Regions from separate parts of the Vibrio cyclitrophicus genome, predicted to be linked through region 2. Evidence: riboswitches for the same ligand, from Rfam matches in the RefSeq annotation. Region 2 holds a riboswitch; the other holds the start of a gene.

Region 1 (8,359 bases), 830 kb from region 2:
TGTTTGGTTATGTACAATATTTTGCCTTAGAGCCAGGAAACCCATTTGGCTACAACACTGCTGCTAATCGACCTTACGGGATCTTCCAACAACCCAATGTTATGGCCAGCTTCCTAGCCACTGGCTTTGTGCTTTCTGCTTATCTTCTTGCGAGACAACCCGCGAAATATAACCACAAGATTAGCGAGTCGATTTTACTTTATTTAACTCCAACCTTAACCGTACCTCTATTAATTATTATTGCATCACGAACGGGTTGGTTGGCAGCGGTAATAGGGTTGATATGCATTCTGCCTTACCTATACAAATTCTCGACTAAGAAGCGATTTTACGGATGGTGCACATCAGTAGTAGTCGGTATCGCTGTTGCGTTTACGGTTATTAACCTGAGCACAACGGATAGTCTCGCGAGCAAAAGAACCAATTTAGAAAGCCCAAGAGCCTATACCTTTCCACAAGCGTTAGACATGATGATAGAAAAGCCATTTACAGGTTATGGTTACGGGAAGTTTGAACCTGAATACACCTTATATACGGCTCGCCAGCATCAACTTAACTCGAATTATCACCCCGGCCTTCCATCCATGGATCACCCTCACAATGAGTTTCTTTTTTGGGGAGTTGAGGGCGGGATAGTACCAATCATCGGTATCTTGATTGCTGCGGTGCTGGTGATGTCACGTATAGCCAGTTCGGCTAAAGGAACTCGTCTAGCACTGCTCACGCTATTTATACCCATACTCTTGCATTCTCAGCTCGAGTATCCATTTTATCACTCTGCGATTCACTGGATCACCTTTATCATTTTGATTTACTGGGTTGATCAACGCTCTTCTCGGCACTATCAACAGTCGTTTAGTATCGTCAGTAAAACCCTCTTTAGAGTGTCGAGCTTAGTGATTCCGATCTTGGTGAGCTTCTATATGTTGAGCGCGCTGCATACCAATTATGTGCTGACTCAATTTGAACAATCTAAGCCGAAGAACCCAGATATTCTTAAGCAAGTTACGAATCCCGTAGTATGGAAAGATCGCTATGATTGGGATGTGTACAGCACGTATCTCAACATTGGGCTCTACAAAGCTGATCCGAGCCTTATTCAGCCTTATGTTGATTGGTCTTTGGAAATAATAAAGAGTAAACCAAGACCCGCGTTTTACAGTAACCTAATCCTCGCGTATCAGGGTTTAGGCGATCACAGCAAAGCAGAACAAATTCGGAGCGAAGCAAGCTTCTTATTTCCAAATAGAGATTTTTCAAAAGTTCAGTATAAGAAAATTTCAGCCGCTGAGAACAACGTATCTTCTGCCAAGTGATATTGATGCAGCTAAAGCGGTAGACTTTGGAGGCTTAAGTTAGGCACAAAAAAAGCGCACGATCTCTCGTGCGCTTTTTTTTTCGAATTTTACGGTTAATTATTCTAATACATCTTTTAGTGCTTTTAAGCACAATGCGACGTTCTCTTTACGAGCGCCATAACCCATTAAACCAATACGCCAAGCCTTTCCTGCCAAAGAACCAAGGCCTGCACCGATTTCAAGATTATACTCTTCTAACAACTGCGTTCTTATTTTGGATTCATCAATCCCTTCAGGGAAGTAAAGCGCATTCAATTGAGGTAGGCGACTCTCTTCGTCAACCACAAATTTTAACCCCAAAGCTTCTACGCCAGCTTTCAGTTCTTGGTGCATCGCATAGTGACGCGACCAAGCATTATCCAGACCTTCATTTTTCAACAATACCAGTGACTCATGCAGAGCATAGAGGCTATTCACAGGTGCAGTATGATGATAGCTACGTTTGCCTTCTCCACTCCAGTAACCTAAAACTAAACTTTGATCCAAGAACCAGCTTTGTACGGGAGCTTGGCGGGCTTTCATTTTATCAACAGCACGTTGAGAGAAGGTCACCGGAGATAGCCCTGGCACACAAGACAGACACTTTTGGCTACCCGAATAAACCGCATCAAGCTGCCACTCATCAACTAGTAATGGCACGCCACCTAGAGACGTTACTGCATCAACAATCGTTAACGCATCAAACTGACGAGCGATAGCTGAGATAACTTGAGCATCCGATAACGCGCCAGTAGACGTCTCTGCATGCACAAATGCGACAGCAACTGCATCAGGGTTTTCTGCCAATGCCTTTTCGACCTTTTCAACGGAAACGGGCTTGCCCCACTCATCATCTACAAGGATCGCTTCACCACCACAGCGAACCACATTTTCTCGCATACGCTCACCGAAGACACCGTTGCGACAAACAATCACCTTCTCGCCAGGCTCAATCAAGTTAACAAAACAGGTTTCCATGCCTGCACTGCCTGGAGCAGAGACAGCAATCGTAAATTCATTCTCTGTTTGAAATGCATACTTAAGGAGTTGTTTCAGCTCATCCATCATCGCGATAAATAACGGGTCGAGGTGACCAATGGTTGGGCGGCTTAAGGCCTGTAAGACTTGAGGCGAAATGTCTGAAGGACCCGGTCCCATTAACGTTCGGTGCGGTGGATAAAAGCTATCAATAGCAGTAGTGAGTGTTAAATTAGACATGTACATCCCTTACGTTAATGTTGTGAACAATCCACCCTAAAGCAAATTGATTACCTCAGCAATTAGCCATAAGTATTGAGGTCACACCACTGTCACATAATTGTTAAAATTATTTTTTAAATATCTCCAGTTACGGATTGACATTGTTACCGCAAACACGTTCAATGAAATGGCTATCTAGCAGAAGAGGAGCACTGCCCAGGCAGATGTTTTGTGGAACCGCATTTCCAATACAAAACATTAAGGGGGAGCAGTGCCGAGATAATAAAAGGATGCAGGACCTTTATTATCGGTTGAGCGGGCTGAATCCCGGCAACTGTCGCCATTTCTATATGGTGAGGAGCTTCTGAGGTTACTATTCTAATAATTCCTCTCTTTTTGCTCTAAATACTCTCTTCGAAAAACATCGGACGTTGGATTACCCAACCGTAATTTTATTTTAGGAAGTCGTGGGAGATATATCGTGAGTGCATCTAATGTAGCTGGTTCTTTTAATGTCGCTAAGTTTGGTGGAACAAGTGTTGCCAACTTTGAAGCAATGAGCCGTTGTGCTGCTATTATTGAAAATAACTCGAATACGAAACTGGTCGTGAGCAGTGCATGCTCTGGCGTTACCAACCTACTCGTTGAACTCGCGAATGGGGTTCAAGACAAAGCTCGTCGTCAGGATTTGATGACGCAACTGACTGACATTCATAACGCAATTCTCGATCAGCTAGCTGATCCAATCAGTATCGAAAAAGACGTACATTGTATTCTCGATGATATTGCGAGCGCCGCAGAAGCTGCATCATTTCAAGCCAGCACTAAATTGACAGATCACCTTGTCGCATGTGGTGAGCTGATGTCGACACACATTTTGGCTCAGATTATTCGTGAACGAGGTACACCAGCCGTTCGTTTTGATATCAGAGAAGTGATGCGCACTAATGGTGATTTTGGTAAAGCAGAACCACAACTTGAAGATATTTCAGCCCTAGCAAAAGAGAAGCTTATACCACTTTGCCAACAGCAAGTTGTGGTTACTCAAGGTTTTATCGGTGCAGATAGCGAAGGTAACACCACGACTTTAGGCCGTGGTGGCAGCGATTATTCCGCCGCGCTGATCGCCGAATCAGTACAGGCAATGGGGTTGGAAATCTGGACAGATGTTCCGGGTATTTACACGACAGATCCACGCATCGCACCGAAAGCATCTCCTATTCCAGAGATCAGTTTTAGCGAAGCATCGGAAATGGCAAACTTTGGTGCGAAGATACTGCACCCTTCAACTCTAGTACCTGCATTGCGCCACCAAATCCCGGTATTTGTCGGCTCTTCTAAAGCACCAGAGTTAGGTGGAACTTGGATTCGCCAAGAAGTTGAAAGCTCACCATTATTCAGAGCACTTGCTCTTCGTTGCAACCAAACGATGGTTACACTTCGCAGTGCAAACATGTTCCATGCTTACGGCTTTTTGGCGAAGGTATTCGAGATCCTTGCTAAACATAAGATCTCAGTCGATCTCATCACGACTTCAGAGATCAGTGTCTCACTGACTCTCGATCAAACAGACACATCAGGTGGCGCTCCTGAGTTACCAGAAGCTGCTCGACTGGAGCTTGAAGAGTTGTGTTCTGTAGATATTGAACACGACCTATGCCTTGTTGCGCTTATTGGCAACAACATGAGTGAAAATAAAGGCTATGCAAAGCAGGTGTTTGGCACTCTGGAAGATTTCAATCTACGTATGATTTGTTACGGAGCAAGCCCACACAACTTATGCTTCTTGCTAGATGCATCTGTTTCTAAGTTGGCGATCCAAAAACTTCACCAAGAGTTATTTGAATAAGGCGATGGTTAATTAATTGGTTTTAATTAACCAAACCCCAGATACAAAAAGGGTTGCTCTTGAGCAACCCTTTCTCTTTTTTACTTTACGAACCAAAGCTCGTCATAGATTCAAACTAGTTAATGTTTGGACCTAACCACTTCTCAGCTTCCAACATATCCCAGCCCTTACGATCAGCATAGCTTTCTACTTGATCCTGTTGAATCTGTGCAATCGCAAAATATCGCGAATCAGGATGAGAGAAGTACATACCCGACACTGAGGCACCTGGCCACATTGCGTAACTCGTGGTTAGTGACATGTCGATGGCTTTTTCAACGTCCATCAACTCCCACAATGTGCCTTTCTCTGTATGTTCTGGGCAAGCAGGGTAACCCGGAGCTGGACGAATACCTTGGTACTTCTCTCGAATCAAATCGTCGTTAGACAAATCCTCATCAGGCGAGTAACCCCAAATGTCCTTTCTCACTTCTTTGTGTAAATATTCTGCAAACGCTTCAGCCAAACGGTCCGCAACCGCCTGAATCATGATCGCATTGTAGTCATCACCATTAGCTTTATATTCATCAGCAAGCTCTCGCTCACCAATACCGCCAGTAACCGCAAAGCCACCAATCCAGTCAGCTTTACCGCTGCCTTTTGGAGCAATGTAATCTGACAAGCAGTAGTTAAAACCTTTTGGCTTCTCGGTTTGCTGGCGAAGATTATGCAGAACCTTCAGCACTTCTGTACGGGATTCATCGGTATACACCTCGATATCATCACCCACACTGTTCGCAGGGAACATGGCACACATACCACGAGCTTCAAGTAACTTCTCTTTCTCTACGCGATCCAACAAATCGTTGGCATCTTTGAATAGTCGTTTAGCTTCATCCCCCACCTCTTCGTGATCAAGGATTGCTGGGTACTTACCAACTAATGACCATGTCATAAAGAACGGAGTCCAGTCGATGTACTGACGCAAAGTCGCTACATCAAAATCACTGAAAATATGTACTCCCGGCTTAGCGGGCGCAGGGGGAGTGTAGGCATCCCAATCGATAGCAACTTTATTGGCACGAGCTTTCTCAAGTGTGACGGGCTTGGTACGAGGTTTTTTACGATTGTGTTGGTCTCTAACTCGATCATAATCGATGTTCAACCTCTCAACGAAAGCAGGTTTCAATTCATCAGAGAGTAATGAAGTACAAACGCCTACAGCGCGAGATGCGTTATTGACATAAACAACTGGCTCAGAGTAGTTCTGCTCAATCTTAACCGCAGTGTGTGCTTTAGATGTCGTTGCTCCGCCAATAAGAAGAGGCAGCTTAAAGCCTTGTCTCTCCATCTCTTTGGCAACATGTACCATTTCATCAAGAGAAGGGGTAATCAGACCCGACAAACCAATAATGTCGACATTCTCTTCTTTAGCGACCTTAAGGATTTTTTCACATGAAACCATCACGCCTAAATCGATAATTTCGTAGTTATTACACTGCAAGACAACGCCCACAATGTTTTTGCCAATATCGTGAACATCGCCTTTTACGGTCGCCAGTAAGATTTTTCCGTTAGTCGCACCAACATCTTTAGTTGCATTAATAAATGGTTCTAGATGTGCTACCGCCTGCTTCATAACACGGGCAGATTTCACTACTTGAGGAAGGAACATTTTACCTTCACCAAACAGATCACCAACCACGTTCATACCATCCATTAATGGGCCTTCAATCACCTCAATAGGGCGAGAGGCATTAACGCGAGCTTCTTCGGTATCTTCAACAATAAAATCGGTAATACCTTTCACTAAAGAGTGTTCTAAGCGCTTTTCTACTGGCCAAGTTCGCCATTCTAGAGCTGACTTATCTTCAACTTTACCAACGGCTCGCTCTAGGTACTCGGTTGCCATATCAAGCAAACGTTCTGTCGAATCATCACGACGGTTAAGTACTACATCTTCAACCGCTTCACGTAAATCTTCAGGCACGTTATCGTAAATCTCTAACTGCCCGGCATTTACGATACCCATATCCATACCATTTTTGAAACAGTGGTATAGGAATACTGCGTGGATTGCCTCACGAACGTAGTTATTACCGCGGAACGAGAACGAAACATTCGATACACCACCAGAGATCATTGCATGAGGAAGATCGCGTTTGATATCTCCTACTGCTTCAATAAAATCAACCGCATAATTGTTATGCTCGTCAATGCCCGTCGCAACTGCAAAAATGTTCGGATCGAAAATAATATCTTCAGGTGGGAAACCGACTTCATCAACAAGAATGTTGTAGGCATTGGTACAGATCTCAACTTTACGCTCTCGAGTATCGGCTTGGCCGACTTCATCGAAGGCCATCACAATGACTGCGGCACCATAACGACGAACTAATTTAGCTTGCTCGACAAACTTCTCTTTCCCTTCCTTCAATGAGATAGAGTTAACGATGCCTTTACCCTGAATACATTTCAGACCCGCTTCAATAACTTCCCATTTTGAAGAGTCGACCATGACTGGCACTTTCGAGATCTCTGGCTCAGATGCACATAGATTAAGGAATTTAACCATGCACGCCTCAGCGTCTAGCATCCCTTCATCCATGTTGATATCAATGATTTGTGCACCGTTTTCTACTTGCTCTCGAGCAACACTCAACGCTTCATCGTAAAGCTCTTCTTTAATCAGGCGCTTAAATCGAGCTGAGCCGGTAACGTTAGTACGCTCACCTACGTTCACAAACAGAGATTCTTTGGCGATCGTCAACGGCTCTAACCCCGAAAGACGGCAAGAGACTGGCAAATCGGGTAATTGGCGCGGCATTACACCGTCAACAGCCTCGGCCATCTGGCGAATATGTTCTGGTGTCGTACCACAACAGCCACCAATTAAGTTTAAGAAGCCACTTTCAGCCCATTCCTTAACATGTTCAGCCATATCTTCGGGAGAAAGGTCATACTCGCCAAACGCATTAGGTAAACCGGCGTTAGGGTGAGCAGAAACATAGCTTTCTGAGATACGGGACATCTCACCAACGTACTCTCGCAGTTCATCTGGCCCGAGTGCACAGTTCAATCCAAACGAAATAGGTTTAACATGACGAAGGGCGTTATAGAATGCCTCAGTAGTCTGTCCTGAAAGCGTACGGCCTGATGCATCAGTTATGGTGCCTGAGATCATGACTGGCAATTTAATACCAACTTCTTCAAAAACCGATTCAACAGCAAAAGAACATGCTTTTGCATTTAACGTGTCGAAGATAGTCTCGATAAGAATAAGATCTGAGCCGCCTTTAATAAGTGCTCGTGTCGATTCGGAGTAAGCTTCAACAAGCTCATCAAAGCTAACATTACGGTAGCCTGGATCATTAACATCTGGGGATATAGAACACGTTCGGTTTGTTGGACCTAACACCCCTGCCACAAAGCGAGGTTTATCCGGAGTCTTTGCTGTCCACTCATCAGCAGCTTCACGAGCTAGCTTGGCAGCAGCAAAGTTAATTTCTTCGCTAAGGCTTTCCATATCATAGTCGGCCATAGCAATGGTTGTTGCATTAAAGGTATTGGTTTCGAGGATATCAGCCCCAGCTTCCAAATATTCAGTATGGATATCTTTGATAAGCTTGGGCTGTGTAAGAACTAAAAGGTCATTGTTGCCCTTTAAGTCACTATGCCAATTAGCAAAACGTTCACCGCGGTAGTCTTGCTCTTCCAATTTATAGTCCTGAATCATAGTGCCCATGCCACCATCGATCAGTAAAATTCGTTGCTTCAACAGAGCTTCAATCTTTTGCCTTACATTACTTCCCACAGTACAACCTCATTCCTTTAATTATCCCTCCATCCTATCACACATTAAAAAGGAGTCTAGACGTCTAAAAAAGGAAATTGATTACCGAGTCATGACAAAAAAATGTTTGCTATTTGAGCATGAGACAACGAAAATTCATATTCATACTTTGTTACATGTTGGAATACCAATGTCGGTCTA
Region 2 (8,359 bases):
TTAGCCACGTAGTAACTCCTAGTTGTCTTCTATCGTTCGTTTGATAATAGTTAGATGCGCTTTTCGATGATACCACCACCAAGACAAACGTCGTCTAGATAGAATACTGCCGATTGACCAGGGGTCACAGCAATCTGTGGTTCATCAAAAATAACCTTAATGTTCTCGTCATCAATTGGGATGATTGTACAAGGAATATCGGTTTGACGGTAACGAGTTTTTACCGTGCATGTCATAACTTCAGTAATTGGTGTGCGATTTACCCAGTGAAGCTGAGAAGCAATCAAACCCTCTGATTTCAAAAGAGGGTGGTCTTTACCTTGTACTGCGATCAGCACATTACGCTTCAGATCTTTTTCACCAACAAACCATGGTTCTTCATTACCACCACCACCTTTGGTGCCACCAATATGCAGGCCTTTACGTTGACCTAATGTGTGGTACATCAAACCTTGGTGTTGACCAATTACTTGGCCTTCAGGTGTCTCGATGTTACCCGGCTGTGCTGGTAGGTACTTGCCTAAGAATTCAGTGAACTTACGTTCACCAATAAAGCAGATGCCCGTTGAGTCTTTTTTCTTTGCTGTAATCAAATCTTGTTCTTCAGCAATACGTCGCACTTCAGGTTTCTCTAATTCACCAACTGGGAATAGGCTGCGTGCCACTTGGTCTGAGCTTAATGTGTATAAGAAATAGCTTTGATCTTTGTTGCTGTCTAGGCCACGTAGCATTTCTGGTTTCACACCAGCGTCTAGCTCTTCTTGAGTAGGAAAAGTACGACGAACGTAGTGACCCATCGCAATGTAGTCTGCGTCTAATACTTCATCTGCAAACTCTAAGAATGCTTTGAATTTGATTTCTTTATTACAAAGAATGTCTGGGTTTGGCGTACGACCTGCTTTGTACTCAGCAAGGAAGTATTCGAATACATTGTCCCAGTACTCTGCGGCAAAGTTGATAGTGTGAAGGTGGATACCTAATTTGTCACATACCGCTTGAGCATCAGCAAGATCTTCAGCTGCCGTGCAGTATTCTTCGTTATCGTCTTCTTCCCAGTTTTTCATGAAAAGGCCTTCTACCTGATAGCCTTGTTGCTGAAGAAGATACGCCGATACTGACGAATCTACACCGCCGGACATACCGACAATTACTTTCTTTTCGCTGTTTCCAGAGCTGATATCTGACATGTCTAAACACCGTTACTATTACTTGGTCGCAGATTCTAACAGAAAGAGAAACGCCGTGACAGATCCGAGACCGGAATCACAGTTTCATTTGCACAAATAGTGCGCTGACTTTGTTAGAGAATCGCATGAGAGCGAGGTGAGTCGCTAGGATGTCAGAAGTATATGTGGCATAGTCGCTCGAAATCCAAGACCTGAGATAAAAAAATGTCTGAACAAAATGAATTTATGCAAGAAGAAGAGCTGATTGAGATCATCGAGAACCAGCTTGAGGATGGCGAACCAGTGAAAGTGAAAGAGACGTTGATGCGTTTAATGATGACTGGTACACCGCGTGAAGAAGCAATTGCGGCTATGGCATGTGCACTGGCTATTGAAGTATTTGACGTAATGAAAAATGGTGCAGAGTTCAATCAAAAACGTTATGCAGAGCATTTGGGTATGCTGCCTGATTTAAGCTTTATGGAAGGCGAATAAAAAAATAGTACAGCAAACGTTTGCTATAGTTTGAAAGATTGCCGCGTTAAATATTGCGCGGTAGAATCCGCCACCTATTTCCCCTTGACTTAGACTAGCCCTATGAAATTCCCTGGACAACGTAAATCAAAGCACTATTTTCCGGTTCACGCTCGTGACCCTTTAGTTAGCCAAGCTCAAACTAGTAAAAGAATGTCACGTACTCATATTATCGGCATTGACCAAACATTGGTGGATATCGAAGCGAAAGTGAGTTCTGAGCTAATCGAAAAATATGGCTTAAGTAAGGGACATTCGCTAGTCATCGGTGACGAAGCTGCAGAGTCTTTATATCAAGAATTAAAAGAGCAGTGCTTGATTACCAATGAATATGCTGGTGGTACGATCGGCAATACATTACACAACTATTCAGTGCTGGCAGATGACCGTTCAACGCTGCTAGGTGTAATGAGCCAAGATATTAAGATTGGTAGCTATGGTTATCGTTATTTATGTAATACATCAAGCAGAATGGATCTGAATCATTTACAAGGGGTAGATGGCGCAATTGGTCGCTGCTTTGCATTAATTACTGAAGATGGTGAACGTACTTTCGCAATTAGCGAAGGTCAAATGAACCAACTAAAACCTGAGAGTATTCCTGAAAAGATCTTCAAAAGTGCTTCTGCTTTGGTATTAACCGCTTATTTAGTTCGTTGTAAACCTGGCGACCCAATGCCTGATGCAACAATGAAAGCGATCGAGTACGCGAAGAAATATGATGTACCCGTTGTATTAACGTTGGGAACTAAATTCGTTATTCAAGATGATCCAGAGTTTTGGAAAGATTTCCTTGAGCAGCATGTAACAGTTGTTGCAATGAACGAAGACGAAGCGGAAGCGTTAACTGGTGAAAGTGATCCTCTTGCCGCTTCTGACAAAGCGCTAGAGTGGGTTGACTTAGTTCTATGTACTGCAGGCCCTGTTGGCCTATTTATGGCGGGTTACACAGAAGACGCCGCAAAGCGTGAAACGTCTTTACCTCTATTACCGGGTTCTATTGCGGAATTTAACCGTTACGAGTTTAGCCGTCCTGCTCATAAAAACTTATGTGACAACCCGACTAAGATCTATTCGCACATTGCACCTTATATGGGTGGCCCTGAAAAGATCAAGAATACCAATGGTGCAGGTGATGCTGCGTTATCGGCTTTATTGCATGATATGGCTGCGAATAAATACCACAAAGAAAACGTGCCTAACTCAAGTAAGCACCAACATTCATTTTTGACGTATTCGTCTTTCTCGCAAGTTTGTAAATATTCAAACCGAGCAAGTTATGAAGTGTTAGTTCAACACTCTCCACGTTTATCTCGTGGTCTTCCTGAAAGAGAAGACAGTTTAGAAGAAGCTTACTGGGAAAGATAAGGTGTCGTACTTATCAAATGAACTTCTCGGTTTATTAAGTACGCTACTGTGTTTATCAAATCCAGTAACGAATAACAAAATATAAAAAAGGCTCCGAAAGGAGCCTTTTTTGTTTCTGAATATATTCAAGCCGTAAATAATACTTTGGTCGACTTAAATATTAATTCTATTGCTTAGTGTGTTATTGATTATTCACTTAGCAAACACGATGCGTTAAAGAGCAAACTCTTCTAGAGATTTACCAGCATCTAGTTGTTCTTGGATAGCTGAAGGCGTACGGCCTTGACCTGTCCAAGTTTTCTCGTTGCCGTTTGCATCTACATATTTGTATTTAGCTGGGCGAGGAGCACGTTTAGCTTTTGTCGTTTTAGATTTTGCTTCACCAGAAAGTGCAGCGATAAGATCAGCAACATCAATTCCGTCTTTTGCAATTTGTTCAGCGATAGCAGAAAGCTTAGCTTCTTGCTCTGCTTTAGCAGCACGTTCTTCAGCTTCAGACTCTTGACGCTCTTGTACAACAATAGTCAGCTTGTCTAGCGCTTCTTCAAGTTGCTCAAGAGTTAATTCACGTGAGAATGCACGAAGGCTGCGGATATTTAATAAAGTTTTTGTTAATTCAGACATGATATTTCCCATCAAGGTAAACTAAATAATCCTCCTAATAATAAACAGAGCCTAGGAATAAAACAAATAGTATTTCTTCTATTACATATTTAAATAAAGAATTGAGATGAATAGTTGAAAATGAAAAGGCGAACTCCTAGTGAATTTATAATAATTATTAAGAATATCTAAAAAACTGATATGTGACTGGTGGAGTAATTACCTTAAGTTGACTATTCTTCTATTGATTACTTCATTAACAAAAAACTATTTTTGTCGGAATGATATGTTGCAATGCTGCCCTTGATGAGTACAATTGCGGCTACCTGATGCGATGCTTTGGTTGATTTGTTGTTAAACTTTGGTTTCAACGGTTAATAATGTTATCGCACGTAGAGGTGCAATTATAAAAAGTAGTTTTCGTTGGGGTGATGCCAATGAACGGGAATGAAAGGTCTAATTGCCGAAGTAAATTGTATATCTAAGCAATTTGCTGGGGTTGTGCTCAATAGGTACAACACTGCCATAGTCTTAATTTTAAACTATGGAGCGCTACTGTAGGGTTGGGTGAAGTGTTCACTTCCCTTTCGCTTAGTTCAACATGAGCTTGATAAGCCGTATCAAGTTTGTCTGCAGTAGATCTCTAGCCAAATAAAAAACTGGTTTTTGAAGATCATGAATTTAATAGATTTTGCAACATCGCCTTTATCTTTGCTTCCTCCCCTTGTGGCCTTAACTCTCGCTATTGTTACCCGCCGTGTATTGGTTTCCTTGGGTGTCGGTATCGTTATGGGTGCGATTTTACTTGCTGATTACTCAGTAGGTAACGCAGCTAGCTACGTGTTTACTAAAGCTTCTGGTGTTTTCATCGAAGATGGTGGCATTAATACCTGGAACATGAGCATCGTCGCATTCCTAATTATTCTTGGAATGACAACCGCCTTATTAACATTATCTGGTGGTACGCGAGCATTCGCTGAGTGGGCCCAGTCTCGTGTTAAGAGCAAACGTGGTTCAAAACTACTTGCTGCTTTCTTGGGTGTGTTCATTTTTGTTGATGATTACTTCAACAGCTTAGCGGTAGGTGCTATCTCTCGTCCTGTTACAGACCGCTTTTACGTATCTCGCGCTAAGCTTGCTTATATTCTGGATTCTACTGCTGCTCCAATGTGTGTGATCATGCCGGCTTCTAGCTGGGGTGCTTACATCATTACTATTATTGGTGGCATCTTAGTAACACACGGTGTGACAGAGTACTCAGCATTGGGTGCTTACGTTCGTCTTATCCCGATGAATTTCTACGCTGTGTTCGCACTATTAATGGTATTTGCCGTTGCATGGTTCGGTCTAGATGTTGGTAAAATGCGTGAACATGAGATCGAAGCATCTCAAGGCCGTGGCTTTGAAGGTGACAACGATCAAAAGCAAGCTCACGACCTAAATGAAGAGCTAGACATTCAAGAGAGTGAAAACGGCTCTGTCTCTGATCTCGTTATGCCAATCGTATCGTTAATCGTAGCGACGGTAGCTGCAATGCTTTATACCGGTGGTCAAGCGCTTACCGCTGACGGTCAAGCATTCAACTTGCTTGGTGCGTTTGAAAATACAGATGTAGGCAAGTCTCTTGTTTACGGTGGTGTTGTTGGCCTGCTTGTTGCGCTAGCGACAGTGTTTAAGCAAAAGCTGCCAATGTCTGATATCGCAAGAACAATGTGGATCGGTGCTAGCTCTATGTTTGGCGCTATCCTGATTCTTGTGTTTGCATGGACTATCGGTTCTGTTATCGGTGACATGAAAACCGGTTCTTACCTTTCGTCTCTAGCAACAGGTAACATTGATTACCACTGGCTACCTGTTATTTTGTTCCTTCTTGCTGGCCTGATGGCATTCTCGACAGGCACATCATGGGGTACATTTGGTATCATGCTTCCTATCGCGGGTGACATGGCTGCAGCCTCTGACATCGCTCTAATTCTGCCTATGTTAAGTGCGGTTCTTGCGGGTTCTGTGTTTGGTGATCACTGTTCTCCAATCTCTGATACGACGATTCTCTCTTCTACCGGTGCTCGTTGTAACCACATTGACCACGTATCGACTCAGCTTCCTTATGCGCTGTCTGTGGCCTTCGTATCGTGTGTTGGTTTCATTACCTTAGGTATGACATCATCAACTGGCATCGCATTTGGTGCGGCGTCTCTAACGTTTGTTGCTGTATGCTTTGCATTGGCTTATTTCTCTCGCTGCAAAATGGCGACGTGCAACAGCTAATCATCATCTGATTGAATAATGAAAAGGGAGGCTGCGGCTTCCCTTTTTTGTACCTGTTAAATTAATTTGAGTTTTAGTGAAAAAAGTTCGAATAAATGGTTGAAAAAGGATGTCAGCTTAGTTAGTGTGGAGACAAGACAGCAAACAACCTAAGAGCTTATAAGTATGCGTAAATTAGTAATGAACATTCATCACCATCATCACCCTATCTAGTCTTTCGGGGAGATTTACGTATACCCGGGAGCAAGAATTCTCCCGGAGGTTAAGTCAAAGAATTTAGATTTAAACCCTCGGGACGACAAAGTCTTCCGAGGGTTTTTTAGTTTTAGCACTTTTAAATAATCAATAAATTCAAATATTTGCACAGGGATACAGCAATGCAGACACAACGCCTAAGAATCGCAATTCAAAAGAAAGGTCGCTTAAGTAAAGAGTGCCAAGACTTACTTAAAAAATGTGGTGTTAAATTTAACATCATGGGTGAGCGCCTAGTGGTTCATTCACTTAATATGCCAATCGACTTGTTACTGGTTCGTGATGATGACATCCCAGGTCTTATCATGGACGGTGTGGTTGACCTAGGTTTCATTGGTGAAAATGAGCTAGAAGAAGTTCGCCTAGACCGCGTTGCTCTAAAAGAGCCATCGCAATTTCACACACTACGTCGTTTAGATTTCGGTGGTTGCCGCCTTTCTATCGCTATCAACAAAGATGAAGAATACAACGGCCCACAAGACCTAGCGGGTAAACGTATTGCAACAACCTACCCACAACTACTAAAAGCCTACATGGATGAGCAGGGTGTTGAATTCAGCACTTGTATGCTAACAGGCTCAGTTGAAGTAGCACCTCGAGCTGGACTAGCGGACGCTATCGCAGATTTGGTTTCTACAGGCGCTACGCTAGAAGCGAATGGCCTAAAAGAAGCAGAAGCTATTTTTCAATCTAAAGCAACGTTAATTCAACGCACCGGCGAATTTGATGCAGACAAAGAAGCATTAATTGAAAAACTACTGACTCGTATGCAAGGTGTTCAGCAAGCGAAAGAGTCGAAGTACATCATGCTTCACGCACCAACGTCTCAATTAGAGCAAATTAAAGCGCTATTGCCTGGAGCTGAAGATCCTACTGTTCTTCCTCTATCTACAGATAAAGACAAAGTTGCCGTTCACCTAGTAAGTACTGAGAACTTGTTCTGGGAAACTATGGAACAGCTGAAAGAGTTGGGTGCAAGCTCGATTCTAGTATTACCAATCGAAAAAATGATGGGGTAGTGATGATGAGAACCGTTGTTTGGCAATCTTTAAGTGAATCACAGCAAGACTCGGTATTAGAGCGTCCAGCTATTACTGAAGGTGCAAACATCACAGCGACTGTTTCTGATGTTATTGCAAAAGTACGAAATGAAGGCGACGCCGCACTCAAAGAACTGACTGAAAAGTTCGATCGTGTGACTCCTGAATCAATTCGAGTTACTTCGAATGAGATTGAAGAGGCGTGTGCTCGTCTAACACCAGAAATGAAGCAAGCGCTAGAGCAAGCTTATAGCAATATTGCTAAGTTTCATGAAGCTCAGAAGCCTCAGTCAATTAAGGTTGAAACTCAACCTGGCGTTTTGTGTGAGCAGGTAACGCGCGCGATTAATACGGTTGGTCTTTATATTCCTGGTGGGAGTGCGCCACTTCCGTCAACGGTTCTTATGTTAGGTGTACCCGCTCAGATTGCGGGTTGTCGTAAAGTTGTCTTGTGTTCGCCTCCACCAATTGCTGATGAAATCTTGTATGTCGCTAAGCTTTGTAAGATCGACGAGGTTTACAACGTTGGTGGTGGTCAAGCGGTTGCGGCAATGGCTTACGGTACCGAGAGTGTGGCTAAAGTCGATAAGATCTTCGGCCCGGGTAATGCCTATGTAACGGAAGCGAAACGCCAAGTCAGCAATGACTTCCGTGGTGCTGCAATTGACATGCCTGCTGGTCCATCAGAAGTGATGGTGATTGCAGATGAAACTGCAGATGCAGACTTCATCGCTGCGGATTTATTGAGCCAAGCGGAACACGGCCCTGATTCTCAGGTTGTCTTGGTTACGCCGTCTCCGGTTATTGCTGATCAAGTAACGGATGCGGTGCAGAAACAACTGAAAGAGTTGTCTCGCGCTAACATCGCTCAGCAAGCATTAGCATCTAGCTTGATTATCATCTCAGAATCAATCACTCAAGCTATCGCAATTTCGAACTTCTACGGTCCTGAGCACTTAATTGTTCAAACCAAGAATCCACGTGAGTTGTTGCCGTTGCTAGATAATGCAGGTTCAATATTCTTGGGTGACTGGTCTCCAGAGTCTGCAGGTGATTATGCATCAGGTACAAACCACGTATTGCCAACCTACGGTTACACCAAAACGTATTCGAGCCTAGGTTTAG

What was found. A riboswitch is a leader RNA that binds a small molecule or an ion and turns the genes downstream of it on or off. The one in region 2 is predicted to bind lysine.
Region 1: linked by a shared signal. The riboswitch ahead of lysC (lysine-sensitive aspartokinase 3) and the one ahead of OCW38_RS09430 (Na+/H+ antiporter NhaC family protein) in region 2 are both predicted to bind lysine.

What each region holds. Positions count from the first base shown of each region.
Region 1 covers NZ_AP025480.1:2,987,073-2,995,431, forward strand. Annotated here, with positions in the region: gene OCW38_RS13090 (PglL family O-oligosaccharyltransferase) at 1-1,316, shown strand, start outside; gene OCW38_RS13095 (pyridoxal-phosphate-dependent aminotransferase family protein) at 1,416-2,555, opposite strand; lysine riboswitch at 2,732-2,909, shown strand; gene lysC (lysine-sensitive aspartokinase 3) at 3,019-4,386, shown strand; gene metH (methionine synthase) at 4,502-8,179, opposite strand; gene OCW38_RS13110 (cation:proton antiporter) at 8,349-8,359, shown strand, end outside.
Region 2 covers NZ_AP025480.1:2,155,264-2,163,622, reverse strand. Annotated here, with positions in the region: gene hflD (high frequency lysogenization protein HflD) at 1-8, opposite strand, end outside; gene mnmA (tRNA 2-thiouridine(34) synthase MnmA) at 51-1,187, opposite strand; gene OCW38_RS09445 (hypothetical protein) at 1,392-1,661, shown strand; gene OCW38_RS09440 (inosine/guanosine kinase) at 1,764-3,068, shown strand; gene OCW38_RS09435 (H-NS family histone-like protein) at 3,282-3,692, opposite strand; lysine riboswitch at 4,057-4,234, shown strand; gene OCW38_RS09430 (Na+/H+ antiporter NhaC family protein) at 4,347-5,939, shown strand; His leader region at 6,128-6,263, shown strand; gene hisG (ATP phosphoribosyltransferase) at 6,317-7,213, shown strand; gene hisD (histidinol dehydrogenase) at 7,213-8,359, shown strand, end outside.